Regions from separate parts of the Paenibacillus sp. FSL H7-0350 genome, predicted to be linked through region 4. Evidence: riboswitches for the same ligand, from Rfam matches in the RefSeq annotation. Region 4 holds a riboswitch; each other region holds the start of a gene.
The links. Region 4 has a riboswitch for thiamine pyrophosphate ahead of NYE24_RS01545 (ABC transporter ATP-binding protein). Riboswitches for the same ligand answer to the same signal wherever they lie in the genome.
Positions count from the first base shown of each region.

Region 1: linked by a shared signal. The riboswitch ahead of thiC (phosphomethylpyrimidine synthase ThiC) and the one ahead of NYE24_RS01545 (ABC transporter ATP-binding protein) in region 4 are both predicted to bind thiamine pyrophosphate.
Region 2: linked by a shared signal. The riboswitch ahead of NYE24_RS31105 (thiamine phosphate synthase) and the one ahead of NYE24_RS01545 (ABC transporter ATP-binding protein) in region 4 are both predicted to bind thiamine pyrophosphate.
Region 3: linked by a shared signal. The riboswitch ahead of NYE24_RS22540 (ABC transporter substrate-binding protein) and the one ahead of NYE24_RS01545 (ABC transporter ATP-binding protein) in region 4 are both predicted to bind thiamine pyrophosphate.

Region 1 is NZ_CP151972.1:4,551,026-4,555,049, forward strand. Features, by position in the region: gene NYE24_RS20950 (tetratricopeptide repeat protein) at 1-406, shown strand, start outside; gene trxB (thioredoxin-disulfide reductase) at 453-1,406, shown strand; TPP riboswitch at 1,456-1,562, shown strand; partial or broken gene thiC (phosphomethylpyrimidine synthase ThiC) at 1,714-3,381, shown strand; gene NYE24_RS20965 (DUF1858 domain-containing protein) at 3,577-3,804, shown strand; gene NYE24_RS20970 (DUF438 domain-containing protein) at 3,819-4,024, shown strand, end outside.
Region 2 is NZ_CP151972.1:6,931,449-6,935,472, reverse strand. Features, by position in the region: gene thiH (2-iminoacetate synthase ThiH) at 1-200, opposite strand, end outside; gene NYE24_RS31115 (thiazole synthase) at 230-994, opposite strand; gene thiS (sulfur carrier protein ThiS) at 1,025-1,228, opposite strand; gene NYE24_RS31105 (thiamine phosphate synthase) at 1,268-1,891, opposite strand; TPP riboswitch at 2,021-2,123, opposite strand; gene NYE24_RS31100 (hypothetical protein) at 2,179-2,715, opposite strand; gene NYE24_RS31095 (SDR family oxidoreductase) at 2,857-3,729, opposite strand; gene NYE24_RS31090 (amidohydrolase family protein) at 4,021-4,024, shown strand, end outside.
Region 3 is NZ_CP151972.1:4,918,707-4,922,730, reverse strand. Features, by position in the region: gene NYE24_RS22545 (hypothetical protein) at 1-831, shown strand, start outside; TPP riboswitch at 904-1,014, shown strand; gene NYE24_RS22540 (ABC transporter substrate-binding protein) at 1,164-2,234, shown strand; gene NYE24_RS22535 (MTH1187 family thiamine-binding protein) at 2,290-2,583, shown strand; gene NYE24_RS22530 (ABC transporter permease) at 2,580-3,341, shown strand; gene NYE24_RS22525 (ABC transporter ATP-binding protein) at 3,341-4,024, shown strand, end outside.
Region 4 is NZ_CP151972.1:307,564-311,587, forward strand. Features, by position in the region: gene NYE24_RS01535 (ABC transporter substrate-binding protein) at 1-100, opposite strand, end outside; gene NYE24_RS01540 (ABC transporter permease) at 97-873, opposite strand; gene NYE24_RS01545 (ABC transporter ATP-binding protein) at 854-1,624, opposite strand; TPP riboswitch at 1,757-1,859, opposite strand; gene NYE24_RS01550 (TetR/AcrR family transcriptional regulator) at 1,926-2,582, opposite strand; gene NYE24_RS01555 (DHA2 family efflux MFS transporter permease subunit) at 2,765-4,024, shown strand, end outside.

The DNA of each region.
Region 1 (4,024 bases), 3.3 Mb from region 4:
TGTCAGCTATAATTATCAGCTGCCTTTCCAGGAGCAGCTGAAGCAGTGGAAGGGCAATACGGGCAGATTCACTGAAGAAGTGCGGAATAATCCTCTATTGCGTGCCTCGTTCTTCTGGGCGCTGCGCTACGGCGATTCTGCTACGAAGCTTCAGGTGACCGAGGCTCTCCGCTGGATTGAGGACGAGGAGATGTCTGAGGTGTTGCGCGGAGTTCTGGAGCAGGAGCCGCTGCAGGAGGACCGCCTGCAGGAGGCAGCATTGTTCAGCCTTCAGCGGCTGATCGGGGAGAACCTGAATGAAGCCGGCGGTTCGCCCGGCGAAGAGCAGGAGCCTGCGGCTGCTCCCGGACCCAAGGGGATACTGCCAGGAACCAGCGGCTTATCGCCGTCCACTACCCGTATTTGAAGCAATTGCTGTTGTAAGAACATCTACTTGTAAGGAGGCCAATGTAATGTACAAAACGATTGTAATCGGAACAGGCCCGGCCGGGCTGACTGCTGCCATTTATCTGGCGCGTGCGAACCTGAGCCCGCTGGTAATTGAAGGCTTGCAGCCTGGGGGACAACTGACAACGACAACAGAAGTGGAGAACTTTCCAGGCTTCCCTGAAGGGATTCTGGGTCCGGACCTGATGGACAATATGCGCAAGCAGGCAGAACGCTTCGGCGCTGAATTCAAGAACGGCTGGGTGGAGTCGGTGGACTTCTCACAGCGTCCGTTCAAGGTAACAGTGGACGGAATGGGTGTACTGGAAGCGGAGTCAGTCATTATTTCAACCGGGGCCTCTGCAAGATATCTGGGCATCCCGGGCGAGCAGGAGAATGTGGGCCGTGGGGTCAGCACCTGTGCGACCTGTGACGGCTTCTTTTTCCGTAATAAAAAGATTGTCGTCGTCGGCGGAGGTGACTCTGCCATGGAGGAAGCCAGCTTCCTGACCCGTTTTGCTTCCAGCGTAACGCTGGTTCACCGCCGTCCCGAGCTGCGGGCCTCGAAGATCATGCAGGACCGGGCGCGTGACAACAGCAAGGTAACCTGGGCCTTGAACCGCACACCGGTAGAAGTAACGGTAGGAGAGACCGGAGTGAAGGGTCTTACGGTGCTTAATAATGAGACAGGTCTGACAGAGCTGGTAGAGGCAGACGGTGTGTTCGTAGCGATTGGACACACACCGAACACAGCCTTCTTGGGCGGGCAGATCAATACGGATGCTAATGGCTATATCGTGGTGAATCCGGGTACCACCGAGACCAACATCCCGGGTGTATTCGCCTGCGGCGATGTGCAGGACACCCGTTACCGCCAAGCGATATCGGCAGCGGGAACCGGCTGTATGGCCGCTATGGATGCCGAGAAGTTTCTGGAAGGCACGATGGTGCACGACTGGAGCGAATCGCTGGACAAATAACGGGTTTACAACAATTACCCGCACAGGTAAAATGTACTTAATTAGATAAGATACCCACTAGGGGAGCCTGAATAGGCTGAGACGGGAAAATTGAATTTCCGGACCCTTGAACCTGATCTGGATCATACCAGCGTAGGAAAGTGGAGTCGGACCTTTTTTGAGTACAGTCTTATTTGGCTGTTTCTTTAATAAAGCCGCTCCAGGTGGAGCGGCTTTTTGACTTGCAGGAATCTATAGATTCTTCAGCTCAATCTGCTGCGTGACCTCTTATCTGATGAGTGTACAGAGCGAAGAGGAGGAGATTGAAATGACAGGAATGGGTAAAAACGAAGAGGTGGATCTTTCCGGATTCCCCGCAAGCCGTAAAGTGTATGTGGAGGGCTCACGCCCGGATATCCAAGTTCCGATGCGTGAGATCAGCCTTAGCAGAACCGAAGGCGTTGCCGGGGAAGAGGAGAATGCTCCGCTGCGTGTCTATGACACAAGCGGTATTTACACGGATGCCGCGGAAGAGACTGACATTCGGAGGGGGCTGCCGCCGCACCGTTCAAGCTGGATTGCGGAGCGTGGCGATTCGGAGGAGTACACCGGAAGAGCCGTCCGGCCGGAGGATAACGGAATCCGCAGACAAGGGGCTGCCGCCGAAGCTTGTCCAGGACTGCGCAGGAATCCCCAGCGGGCCTATACAGGCGGTAATGTAACTCAACTACATTATGCAAGGCAAGGGATTATAACACCGGAAATGGAGTATATTGCGATCCGCGAGAATACCCGGCCGGAGTTCGTACGGGATGAAGTGGCAGCGGGCCGTGCCATTATCCCGGCCAATATAAATCACCCGGAGAGTGAACCGATGATTATCGGCCGTAACTTCCTGGTGAAGATCAATGCGAACATCGGAAATTCTGCGGTCACTTCTTCTATAGAAGAGGAAGTGGAGAAGATGCGGTGGGCGACCCGCTGGGGGGCTGACACCATTATGGATCTCTCCACCGGTTCCAAGATCCATACCACCCGGGAGTGGATTATCCGCAATTCTCCTGTGCCGGTCGGTACAGTGCCCTTATACCAGGCGCTGGAGAAGGTGAACGGCATTGCCGAGGACTTAACCTGGGAGCTCTATCGTGACACGTTGATTGAACAGGCGGAGCAGGGAGTGGATTACTTCACCATTCATGCAGGGGTGCTGCGGCGCTATATTCCGCTGACTGCCCGGAGAATGACTGGCATCGTATCCCGGGGCGGATCGATTATGGCCGCCTGGTGCCTGGCTCATCAGCAGGAGAACTTCCTGTACACACACTTTGAAGATATATGTGAGATTATGAAGACGTATGATGTGGCCTTCTCACTTGGGGATGGCCTGCGTCCCGGCTCAATCGCCGACGCCAATGACGAAGCTCAGTTCGCCGAGCTGGAGACGCTGGGAGAACTGACCCTACTAGCCTGGAAGCACGATGTTCAGGTCATGGTTGAAGGTCCGGGGCATGTGCCGCTGCACAAGATTAAGGAGAATATGGACAAGCAGCTTGAGATTTGCCGGGAAGCTCCTTTCTATACGCTTGGGCCGCTGACTACGGATATTGCACCCGGCTATGATCACATCACTTCGGCCATCGGAGCCGCGATGATCGGGGGGCTCGGCACGGCGATGCTGTGTTACGTTACCCCTAAGGAGCATTTAGGCCTGCCTGACAAGAATGATGTGCGCGAAGGCGTCATTACCTACAAAATTGCTGCACATGCTGCAGACCTTGCCAAGGGACATCCGGGAGCGCAGGACCGTGACGATGCGCTGTCCAAGGCGCGGTTCGAGTTCCGCTGGCGCGACCAGTTCCATCTTTCCCTCGACCCGGAAAGAGCGCTCGCGTATCATGACGAGACCCTGCCGGCGGAGGGGGCGAAGCAGGCGCATTTCTGTTCGATGTGTGGTCCTAAGTTCTGCAGCATGCGGATTTCGCATGATATCCGTAATTCCCATAGATGGAGCAAATCACTCTAACTTAGCTGCTAATACAGCGGAATCGTAACATTCTCAGACTATCTCCCAAGCTGAAAGGCTTGCGGGGATAGTCTTTTTATAGTTAGTGATTACAATCACAATTCACCTCTGCACCCTATGCTAAGCTATTGCCTGAGAAGAATTCTCATTAGTGAGGTGTGCAAAAGGATGAGCAAAGCGTTGAAGCTGGATGAATCGGTCTTTGAGCTGGTAACCAGGCACCCGGAAATTGTTGAGATCATGGTGGAGCTGGGTTTTCGTGATATTGCAAAGCCTGGAATGCTGCAGACTGCAGGACGATTCATGACCCTGTCCAAAGGAATGAAATTAAAGAAAATAGAGCTAGAAACCGTTCGGCTGGCCTTTCAGCAGCATGGTTTCGAGATTATAGAATAGAAGGAGAGATTACGATGAGCGAACTGATTAATAACCGCGAGGTCGATATTCCGGAACAGACACGCCGCCAGGCTATGCTGAGAGAGATCATCAAGGAGCTGCATGCGGGCAAAAGCGTGGAGGAGGTTAAGGCACGATTTGAAGAGGCGGTAGGCGATGTTACGGTGGAGGAAATCTCCGCCATGGAGCACTCCCTAATGACCGAGGAAGGCATTCCGGT
Region 2 (4,024 bases), 930 kb from region 4:
TGCGTACGCGTTAACCGGTGCGCCTTCTGCGCCATCTCCTCCAGATAAGGCTCCGCTGCCGGTGACAACAAGGCCATTAGCCCTTCTTCATCCACCTGCTCTGCACGAAGCGCGCGCTTCACATCCTCTGCCGTATACCGGCTCCATAGCGTCCCGTAAGGAAGCTGTTCCAACCGGGTCATCGTCTCATAAAAGCTCATAGCCGTTCCTCTCCTCCCTAATCCATCTGTCAGGCCAAGAACCCGGTCAACGGTGAAGAGGCTGCCGCCGTCTCCTCCACAGGCCCCAGTCCGGCGAGATAAGCTTTGCGCCCTGCGGATACCGCTTCACGAAAAGCTTCTGCCATCAGCAGCGGATCTGAGGCGGTAGCAATCGCTGTATTAAGCAGGACCGCTGCGGCCCCCATCTCCATCGCCTCAGCCGCCTCGGATGGTCTGCCGATTCCGGCATCCACGATCACCGGCAGATCCATCTCGGAGATCAGAATCCGGATCAGCTCCTTGGTCTGCAGCCCGCGGTTGGACCCGATCGGCGCTCCCAGCGGCATTACGGCTGCGGCCCCCGCTGCCTTCAGCCGCAGAGCGGCGGACAGATCAGGACTCATGTACGGAAGCACCACGAAGCCCTCTGCTGCAAGGATCTCGGTCGCCCGGATGGTCTCCATGTTATCCGGCAGCAAATATTTCTGGTCGTTGATGACCTCAATCTTCACCCAGTTCCCCAGTCCCGCCGATCTCGCCAGCCGGGCAATCCGTACTGCTTCCTCTGCGGTGCGCGCACCAGAGGTATTAGGCAGTAAGGTCATATGGGAAGGAATATGGCTGACAATATTGTCACTGCTCTCCGGGTCCACCCGGCGCAGGGCAACGGTAATGACCTGTGAGCCTGATCGCGTAATCACCTCGGGAATGAGGGTGTTACGGCTGTATTTTCCGGTGCCAATGAACAGTCTGCTGGTTAGAGTCACTCCGCCAATCATCAATGGATCTTGCATATTAACGCCTCCTGGGGTAAGTCTTCGTGTTTAGCCTCCGCCTACAAAATGAACCAGCTCCACCCGGTCCCCTTCGCTGAGCAGTGTGTCTCCGTAAGCCTCTCTGCCGGCAAGCTCACCGTTCAGCTCGACAATCACCAGCTTACCGGCCCACTCAGGCCGGGCCAGCAGATCCGCCAGCGTCCGGCAGCTCTCTTCCACCCTCTGGCGGGTACCGTTAACGGTCACAATCATGCCTGTTCACCTCCTGCTGTGCCTTTTACTTGATCCATATCATGGGTTACAAGACTGCTCTGCCGCCCTGTGAACCGCTTCCCTGTAGGCCAAGGCCGCTCCCACCGGGTCTGGAGCTCCGCAGATTCCCGACATGACAGCAATGCCAGCCGCTCCTTGGGCCAGCACCGCTCCGGCATTGCCCGGGGTAATCCCTCCGAGCGCAATCAGCGGTATGCGGCTCCAGAGGACAGCCTCTGCCAGCTGCACAAGTCCCCGTGCCTGCTGTCCGGGCTTGCAGGCCGTAGGGAACACATGCCCGTAGAGGCAGAAGTCTGCTCCCTGCCTTCCAGCTTCCGCCGCCTCTTCCGGCGAGTGGACCGATCTGCCGATCCGCAGGCCCGGTGCAAGGCCGCGCACTGCGGCTGGTGGGAGGCTATGCCAGGCTAACTGTACACCGCCTGCCCCGGCGGCCAGGGCAACATCGATCCGGTCATTAATGACCAGCTTCGAAGGCGGCACCCCGGCCTGAAGCATCTGCTGCGCTGCCGCCAGCAGTTCCCGGGCGGACATGGCTTTTTCCCGGAGATGGATATAATCCACCATAGAATGCACCGCCACGGCCCATTCAGCCAGCGCTTCAGGCTGCAGCCGCCCGTCCGAGACCGCATGAATCTCGTACAATACCCTTCTCCTCCTGTCTGTTCCAGCTCAATCTACACCACAACACAACACAAAAAAGACCGCTCCCCGTAAAGGAAGCAGTCTGGAATAGAAGCTGGAATACCGGTACTCACCGTGTACCCCCGCTGCAATATTCGTTCTCCACTTCCCTACGCTGGTATAAACCAGATCAGGTTCAAAGGGTCCGGACAACTACGCCCGTCTCAGCCTTGCGGCACCCCTAGTGATCGTTCTATGCGGTTGTTTCGTCTTGCTTGTTGTATATTAGCATATTATTCCTCTTAGGGCTATTCTTTCGTAGATTTTACTTCAATTACAAAAACCACAGATGAACTCCCTTCTGAAAATTTACCATCCTCGGTTGTCCAGAATGCTGATATGCCATAGTAATAAACGCCTTGTTCTTTTGGAGCATTAAAAGAGCCGTTCTGCAATGGAATTTGCACTTCTTTATCATCGACAAATTGCTGAACGGTTAACCCGCCGGGTGCCGGTTTATAAGTAAAAGCAACATGGATCCCCCCCTCAGGGGCTATAACAGTGGGAGTAACCCCCTGTACCATGGATTGTCCTCCTATATAATCCGCACATCCTAATTTCCCCCAGCAATAGCTGCTTTGGGTAACCGGAATTTGGGTTTTCCCGGAAGTAACAAGGGGTAGCGGCGGCGATTCCTGTGTAATTCTAATCCCAATGCTTTTTGCCTTTCCTTCCAATCTTGTATTTGCCACAAGTCTCCCTGCAAAAGGAGTCAAGTAAATGAACACTACCAGAAAAACAAAAATCCCCGCTGCAGATAGAATGAATCCTTTTTTTCTAAGCATCCCAATCCCCTTTTCATATCCAATTATCTAAATAGACGGAAATATATTGTAATAGTTACAAGCGCAGAAAAAAAGCCTGCCGGCAAGCGGTTAGGCTTTTTTAAAATAGAATTTATATGTTGCACACGATAACTTATCCCATCAGCCGTTGACAACCTCGCCGCCGTTCACATGCATCACCTGTCCGCTCACATAGGAGGAATCGTCCGAGGCCAGGTATACATAAGCCGGTGCCAGCTCTTCAGGCTGTCCCGGGCGCTTCATCGGCTGGGTGCCGCCGAACTCACTGACCTTCTTCGCGTCAAAGGTGGACGGAATCAGCGGGGTCCAGATTGGTCCGGGCGCTACCGCATTCACGCGGATGCCCTTATCGGCCAGATTCATCGACAGCGAACGGGTGAAGCTGAGAATCGCTCCCTTGGTGGACGAATAGTCCAGCAGCTGCGGGCTGCCGCGATACGCCGTGATGGAGGTGGTGTTAATGATCGTAGAGCCTTTTGTAAGATGAGGCATGGCTGCTTTGGTCAGATAGAACATGGAGAAAATATTCGTCCGGAACGTACGCTCCAGCTGCTCCGCTGAGATGTCCTCAATATGGTCCTGCGGATGCTGCTCCGCCGCATTGTTGATCAGGATGTCGAGCTTACCGAGTCCTTCAACGGTTTGACGAATCAGGCTTTGACAGAAGCATTCGTCCCCGATGTCCCCGGCGATCAGAATGCATTTTCTGCCCTCTTGTTCCACCTGGCGCTTGGTCTCTTCCGCATCCTCATGCTCGTTCAAATAGGAGATTACCACATCCGCGCCCTCCTTGGCAAAATGAACGGCAACCGCACGCCCGATCCCGCTATCGCCTCCCGTAATGAGCGCGGCCTTGCCCAGCAGCTTGCCTGCTGCCTTGTACGCCGGTGTCTCAAACTCCGGGAGCGGGTTCATCTCACTCTCAATTCCGGGGCGTTGATCCTGTACCTGCGGCGGCAGGGTTTTAACAGGTTGTTTGTTAGTGTCTGGCATAATCCATTCTCCTTTCGCTATCCACAGTAATGTTGATTGATCATGTTAGCATGGCTTAAGGTCTGGTGTTTATGCATCAGGCAGTGCGCCTGCTTGGCTGTACGTTATGTTACTTACCACACTTGGCAGCCGCCCAAACAGCCAATCTTCATTCACCGGCACCTATAGCGGAACGATAGTCCGGTAAGCAACGAACGTTTCCAAAAAGAATATTATCTATATCCGCCAGGGGGAATGTCCTATACTTTGTGAGGAACGACAACTACCTTTAACTGAAGGGACGCTACTATCATGG
Region 3 (4,024 bases), 2.9 Mb from region 4:
CTCGACTGGGATGCAAGCTACAGCGCTCTTCTTCCCCATGATCTCACTTTACAGGCTGAAGAAACGGTAACCTTATACATTAATAGCACGGTCATTGGACCGCTTGTCCTGGGGCCGCCGCAGACCGCCGATGACCTGCAGCAGCTCGGGGTCAGCGATGTCCAGCAGGATGTGCGGATTTCCGCTTTTCCGGTACGGCTGGGTGATGGGCTTGTCCGTGTTGAACTGGTCCCGGCTCTTCAGAAATCCGCATCCGCTGCATCTTCTTATACACTAGAGCCGCTAATGCCCTGGAATGGCACCTATGTCGAGAATGCAGCAGGAGTAAAAGTCTCTACCGAGCACTCTCCATCCTCTATAGGCTACTATTCTGAGCTCTTGTTCCGTGAACAGAAGGAAGCCGGAGGACATCCTTATACAGTCGTCATCCCTTACATCGAGGTATCCGATCAGGAAGCCGTCTCCCAGAAAGTTACCCTGCCGCTGCCCGCTATCGGAGAGAGCAGAACGCTGGATATTACTGCTGAGATCGCCGGATATCCGGTAGACTTCACCCGCATCACCCGCAGCAGTGAGACAGAGGTCAATGTAGATATAGACTTGAAATTTAACCCGGCGGGGGCAAAGTCACTTACCCATTTCTCTGTCAGCTATCCGGGCTCTAAGGAGCCTTATTCCTTTGGGTGGGAGGAGAGTGAAGGCACACCGCGTGTCATGAAGACTCTTAACCTGATTACAGAGCCGGGCGCGGATAAGCTGCGTTTTATACTTTCGAAGCCCATTTTTATATGGAAAGGTCCCTGGACTCTGCCGCTCAAACTGGAGGATTAAGACACAGAGGGTGGACAACGGCGGGGCTGCCGTCTATAATACACCGTAAGAACATAGCAATACCTGTGAACTTTATAGAACCAGGGGTGCTGGAATTGGCCGGCTGAGATTGTATCCCACAAGATACTGACCCTTATACCTGATCTGGATAATGCCAGCGTAGGAATCTTCATTCGGCACAGTGCCTTAAGCGGTACTGCAGCTGAAGTCCCCTCACGCAAGTCACTGGCGTCCCGATCATCGGGACGCTTTTTTGATTCTAAGGATGTACAGGAATAAGGTTTCTGTAAGCTCTGAAGACCAGGGGTTGCTGGAAGGAGAGAGAAAGAGAAATGGGAGTCAAAAAAACAGTCACACTACTGCTCAGCTCCATGCTGCTGCTCACCGTAGCGGGCTGTGGCGGCGGGAACAACAGCGGCAATGCGGGGGCCAGCGCACCTGCTGCCGGGAACAGCACGGCTGCACCTGATGCAACCGCAGCCGCACCCACGGATGCACCAAAGGCTCTGACCCCGGTCAAGATTGCCCTGGACTGGACGCCGAACACGAATCATACCGGCCTGTATGCTGCCAAGGAGTTGGGCTATTACGCGGAGGAAGGTCTTGATGTGCAGATTGTACAGCCTGGCGCTGCCGGGTCCGATACGATGGTCACTTCCGGCGAAGCCCAGTTCGGCATCAGCGCCCAGGAGGCGCTGACCCTGGCCCGTCTGCAGGATGTGCCGCTGGTGTCGATTGCTGCAATCATTCAGCATAATACCTCCGGGTTCGCGGCTCCGAAGGACCGCAATATTAAGACGCCGAAGGATTTCGAAGGCAAAACCTACGGAGGCTGGGGCTCCCCTGCGGAGCAGGCTGCCATGAAAGCCATCATGGACCCCGAAGGCGGGGATGTCTCCAAGGTGAAGCTGGTAAATATCGGCGAAGCGGACTTTTTCACAGCCGTGAAGCGGGATATTGACTTTGCCTGGATCTTCTATGCGTGGACCGGGGTAGAGGCCGAGCTGCGCGGGGAACCTCTGGATATGCTGTATCTGAAGGATTACGCTCCGCAGCTGGATTACTACACCCCGGTGCTAACCACTAGCGAGAAGGAAATCGCCCAGCACCCTGAAATGGTGAAGGCCTTCCTTAAGGCTACGTCCAAGGGATATCAGTACGCGATCGATAACCCGGAAGAAGCCGCGACGGTCTTGTCCGATGCTGTACCTGATCTGGACCCCAAGCTGGTGCTGGCCAGCCAGAAATGGCTTAGCCCGAAATACAAGGACGACGCCCCGCGCTGGGGCGAGCAGAAGCTTGAGATCTGGAAGAATTATGCCGACTGGATGTACGGCCTGAAGCTGCTGGATAAGCCGCTGGATGCGGAGAGTACGTTTACGAATGAATTTTTGCCGGAATGATAATCAACCCGCATAGCGGGAATCTTATACTTAACTTGGAGAGGAAGGATTCATCATGGCTAATACATTGCTCAGCATTCAGGTCATTCCCAAGACACCGAACAACGAGGATTCTATCCCTTATGTGGACAAGGCCATTGAGGTCATTCAGAAATCAGGCGTGAAGCATCAGGTCAATCCGCTGGAGACCACTATGGAAGGCGAGCTGTCCGAGCTGCTGGATATTGTGCGTGACATGCATGAGGCGCTGATCGCCTCCGGCAGCCCGAGTGTCATCTCACAGATCAAGATCGCCCATAATCCGGGCGGCATCAGCATGGATAAGCTGACCGAGAAATACCGGCCGTGAGAAGCACCTGGAAGCTAGTGTGGCCGCCCTTTGTGGCGGTCCTCTTTTTTGTCGGGATATGGCAGTTATCGGTTATGCTGTTCGACATCCCGGCCTACCAGCTGCCCAGCCCCGCAGATATCGCGCGTGAGTCGAAGAACAATGCCTCCGGGATCTGGGAGCACACCGCCGCCACGCTGCGGCTGACCCTGATCGGCTTCCCGGTCGGCACAGGCATTGGCCTGCTCACCGCCTTGCTGCTGCATCTGCTGCCCTGGGTCAAGCGGGCGATCTATCCGCTGCTGATCCTCAGCCAGAATGTGCCCTCCATTGCGCTGGCCCCGCTGCTGATTATCTGGTTCGGGTTCGGCCTGCTGCCCAAAATCATCCTGATCACCCTCGTCTGCTTCTTCCCTGTAGCTGTTGCAGCCATGGGCGGGCTGGCCCAAAGCGACCGGGTGATGATGAATTATATGAAGATGGCCGGTGCGGGCAAATGGCAAATCTTCACCCGGCTGGAGCTTCCCGGCTCCCTGCCCTCCCTGTTCTCCGGGCTCAAAATCTCCGCCACCTATGCGGTGATGGGTGCAGTGGTGGCCGAATGGATCGGCGCCGACAAGGGGATCGGCTACTATATGCTGCTGCAAAAGTCCTCTTACCGTGCGGACCGGATGTTCGTGGCCATCGCCATCATCGTGCTGCTGAGTCTCGTATTATTCGCGCTCATTGCCCTGCTGGAGAGATGGCTGGTGCGCTGGAAGCCGCGTAAGGATGCTTAATGTGTACAGAAGGATCATCCACAACAGAAGTAACCATAATGAACAGAGGGAGGCTGGGCGAATTGTCTGAGCTTACGAGGATTGAACTGGAGAAGGCGGACGGAGACGGATGCCTGCGCACTCAGAGTGTGCCGCCTGCGCTGGAAGTCAGCGGCATCTCCAAATCGTTCACGCACCGCCGCCGGGAGACGCAGGTGCTGAATCAGGTGTCCCTGACCGTGGAGCCGCAGGAATTCGTCTCCATTGTCGGCCCGTCCGGCTGCGGCAAAAGCACGCTGTTCCATATTATCGGCGGCCTTACGCTGCCCGATACCGGAACCGTCCGCATGAACGGCATCCCGGTGACCGGGCAGCGCGGCAAGATCAGCTATATGCCGCAGCAGCCCGCGCTGTTCCCGTGGCGCAGCACGCTCGACAACGTCCTGCTTGGCGCCGAGCTGCAAGGCGCCCCGCCGCGGGAGGCCCGCGAGGCTGCGCGCCACTGGCTGGCGAAGATCGGCCTCGGCGGCTTCGAGCGGGCCTACCCGCACATGCTGTCCGGCGGCATGCAGCAGCGGGCCGCCTTCCTGCGGGCCATGCTCGCGCCGCAGGAGCTGATGCTGCTCGATGAGCCGTTCAGCGCACTGGACGCGCTGACCCGCGAGCAGATGCAGCGCTGGCTGCTGGAGCTGTGGGAGGAGAAC
Region 4 (4,024 bases):
CTGCCAGTACAGGCAGCATACAGAGGAGCAGAGCGGACAGCAGCATGGCTGGCCTTGAAATTGCATTGTGCAGATAACGGGTATAGCGGATAGTAGTCATGAATAACGTCCTCTTTTCTTCAAAATAATCTTCTCCAGCGCGGCGACTGCCAGAAACAGCAGGATACCGAGTACGGATAACAAGACAACAGCAGCGAACATCTTGGCGCTCTGCAGATTCCCTGCCATTCTGCGGCTGAAATAGCCCAGCCCTTGGCTGCCCCCAAGCCATTCCCCAATCGTTGCACCGATCACACAGTACACAGCCGACAGCTTCAGTCCGGAGAAAAAAGAAGGCAAGGCCAGCGGAACGCCCACCTTCCAGAGAATCTGCCAACGGTTCGCGCCGTACGTAAGCAGCAGCTCCCGGTAGGCGTCCGTGTTCTTAGACAAGCCGTCATAGGTGCCGATGACCACCGGGAAGAAAGCGGTCAGGAAGACAACGGCGACCTTGCTCCACAAGGTGTAGCCGAACCACATGATGAACAGAGGCGAGAGGGCGATCAGCGGAACCGTCTGGCTGATAATCAGCAGCGGGTACAGCGCCTTGGCCAGCGGACTGAACAGGTGCATGGCGATGCCCAGCAGGCTGCCGCAGACCACAGAAAGTGCGAAGCCTGTGAGCACCTCAAGCAGTGTAGCAGGCAGATGTACCGCGAATAACAAGCGGCGTTCCTCCAGCACAGCCATGCAGATCGCAGACGGAGCCGGAAGGATGAAGGGAGGAACCAGGCCCAGCCGGGCTACTGACTCCCAGACCGCAAGCGCCAGCAGGGCGAGCAGGGCCGCCGGACCGTAATGCTGGAGCAATCTTCTAAGAGCGGCGGTTCTCATATAACTTCAGCTCCAATTCCTGGCGCAGGGCGGCGAACTGCGGTTCATAGTGCAGACTGTGATGACGCGGACGAGGGAGACCGGCTGAGAATTCCTGTATCCCGCCGTCCTCTCGGCCAGTCATTAGATAGATTCTGTCACTGAGCAAGAGCGCCTCCTCCAAGTCATGGGTGATGAATAGCACCGTCTTGTCTAGCTCCGCCCATAACTCCAGCAGCCAACGCTGCAGCGAACGCTTCGTAATGGCATCGAGCGCCCCGAACGGCTCATCGAGCAGCAGCAGGTCATTCCCGGCCGCCACAGTGCGGAGGACCGCCACACGTTGGCGCATCCCGCCGGACAGCTCCTGCGGATAAGCCCCTTCGGTCTCGTCAAGGCCGAAACGGTGTAGCAGGGTACGGATCTCGGCAATAGCGGCTGCTTTGGGACGGCTGCGCTTAAGCTCCCAGGGCAACAGACAATTGTCCAATACGGTGCGCCAAGGCAGGAGGAGATCCTGCTGCGGCATGTAGGCCACGCTACCCAGTCTTTTCGCTGCTGTTGCTGAATCAGCTCCGTTAAGCGTGATCCTGCCGCTGCCCGGCTCCAGCAGACCGGCGATGATTTTGAACAAAGTGCTTTTGCCGCATCCGCTTCCGCCTACGATAGAAATGAATTCGCCGCGCTGCACATTCATGGATAGCCCTGAGAACACGGGTGTCCGGGACGAACCGGTCCCGAAGACATAGGACAGATTGCTAATATTGATCATAAGACTATGTACGAAGCCTCCTTGGAATTGGTATAGATACTGTACGGAGCACAAAAAAGCCCCATTCATTCCCGGAGGCAATGAATGGGGCGGAAGGTACAGTCAGCTGAGGCCCTGTGACGGGAACCACTGATACATTCTGCTCCACTTCCCTCCGCTGGTATGATCCAGATCAGGTTCAAAGGGTCCGGAGCTTAAGCTCCGTCTCAGTCGGCCGACTCCCCTAGTGAATAATGTTGCTATTGAATTCGTAATTGCTACTTAATATACCACAAATTCCCCTCTTGTAAAGGGCAGGCGGTCAGCGCTTCGCCAGACCGGTCACGAACAAAGTGACGATGCCCCGGGAGATGTCCAGCTTGGAGGCGTGGTGCCGCTTCTGCTCATACAGGTACAGATCGGGACTGAGGACAGAGATTAGGGCTGTGGCTGCAAAGGCCGGATCAATGTCAATAATCTCACCACCTGCCGCAGCGCGCTCTAGCAGCTCTGTCATCATCACCCCCAGCCGCTGAAAAAAAGGATGCTCAAACTGGGTCAGCTGCTTCTTGCCGGTGAACTCGGCTTTGATCATATTCAACAGCTCGGCATATTGTTCAATGAAATCGGCAATCTGCTCAATGCTGCTCTGCAGCTGAGCGAGCGCCGGGGCTTCACCGGCACTGGCAGCGACCTGCTGCTCCAGCCCGGACAGGAATTGATCTGCGCTGCCCTTCAGCAGGGCAGAACAGATCTCACCCTTGTCCGTAAAACGGCGGTACAGGGAGCCTTGCCCTATGCCTGCCCGCTTGGCAATGCTGTACATGCTGACCGCCTCGAGTCCGCTCTCGGTGAACAACTGGCGGGCAGCTTCAAGAATCCGCTGGACATAAGGATCGGCGGACACGGGTGGAGCGGATTCTATGGCTTGCGGAGCTGACGGATGGAGCTGCGCAGCATCGGTGTCTGGCTTGTTCATGAGAACCCCTTTCAGAAATAAATCAGTGATTTACAGAAAAATAAATAAAAGAATTGACACCACGGACAATTGTCCGTAGACTATGAATTGCACTAACGGACAGTTGTCCGTTCACTCATTATATAGAACAATCTGCCCGCAGGTCAATGTAGAACGCGGACAGCTTTAGGAGGGGAAGAGACATGGATCAGACCTTGAAGCAGGAAGCCGATTTCCGGCTGTCCAGTATTCTGGTTCCGCTGCTGGCTATTATTGCAGGAGTATTTATGGTTGTGCTGGACAGTACGGCGATGAATGTAGCTTTGTCCAGGCTGGTGGTGGATTTCAAGACGGATCTGCATACGCTGCAGTGGGTAGTTACCGGATATATGCTGGCTCAAGCTTCAGTTATTCCGCTGTCAGGCTGGCTGTCTGACCGGTTCGGAGCCAAGACAGTCTTCCTGACGGCGGTTATTGTGTTCACGATAGGCTCGATTCTGTGCGCTACACCAAGCAGCGCCGAATGGCTGATTGTTTTCCGGGTCATTCAGGGACTGGGCGGCGGCTGTGTGCTCCCTGTCGGGATGGCCTATGTGTACAGACTGGCTCCCAAAAGCAAGGTTGGCGTAGTCATGGGCATTATGGGCATTCCCGTCCTGTTCGCACCCGCTATTGGTCCGGTATTGTCGGGCTGGCTGGTTGAATATCATTCCTGGCGCTGGATCTTCCTCATTAATATTCCGATTGGCATCATTGCTGTGCTGATTGGCCTGCGCAAGCTGCCGAATGCTGCGAAGAACAGCGTGCCCGGCATGGATAAGCTAGGTATGGTTCTTGGCCCGCTGGCCTTTGCTTCGTTAACCTACGGGGTTAGCCAGGGCGCGCAGAGCTGGACCTCTGAGAAAACGCTGATCGGATTGCTGCTGGGCGCTGTGGCGCTAATCGCTTTTATCATCGCAGAGCTGCGCTCCAAGACACCGCTGCTGGAGCTGCGGATTCTGAAATCCGTAGATTTCACGACAGGAATCATCGTGCAGTGGATTGCCCAATTCGGCTTATATGGCGCGTTATTCCTGCTCCCGCAATTTCTGCAGCAGGCCCGCGGCTTCGGCGCATTTGATACCGGTCTGACGCTGCTGCCGCAAGCGATCGCTTCCGGGCTGATGATGCCGATTGCCGGGATACTGTTCGACCGGATCGGTGTGCGCTGGCTTGTGGTCTGCGGTCTCAGTCTGGTCTCCGGCGCGTTATTCCAGTATTCGCATGTAGATCTTACCACACAGAGCCGGGACCTGATCCTTCCGCTGATCATGTGTGGGGCGGGAATGGGCATGATGATGATGCCAATGAACACGCATCTGCTCAATAAGGCACCCAGCCATCTGGTAAACCGGGTAACCTCGCTGACGAACTCGATGCAGCAGGTAATTACTTCGCTGGCCGTCTCGACGCTGGTTACGATT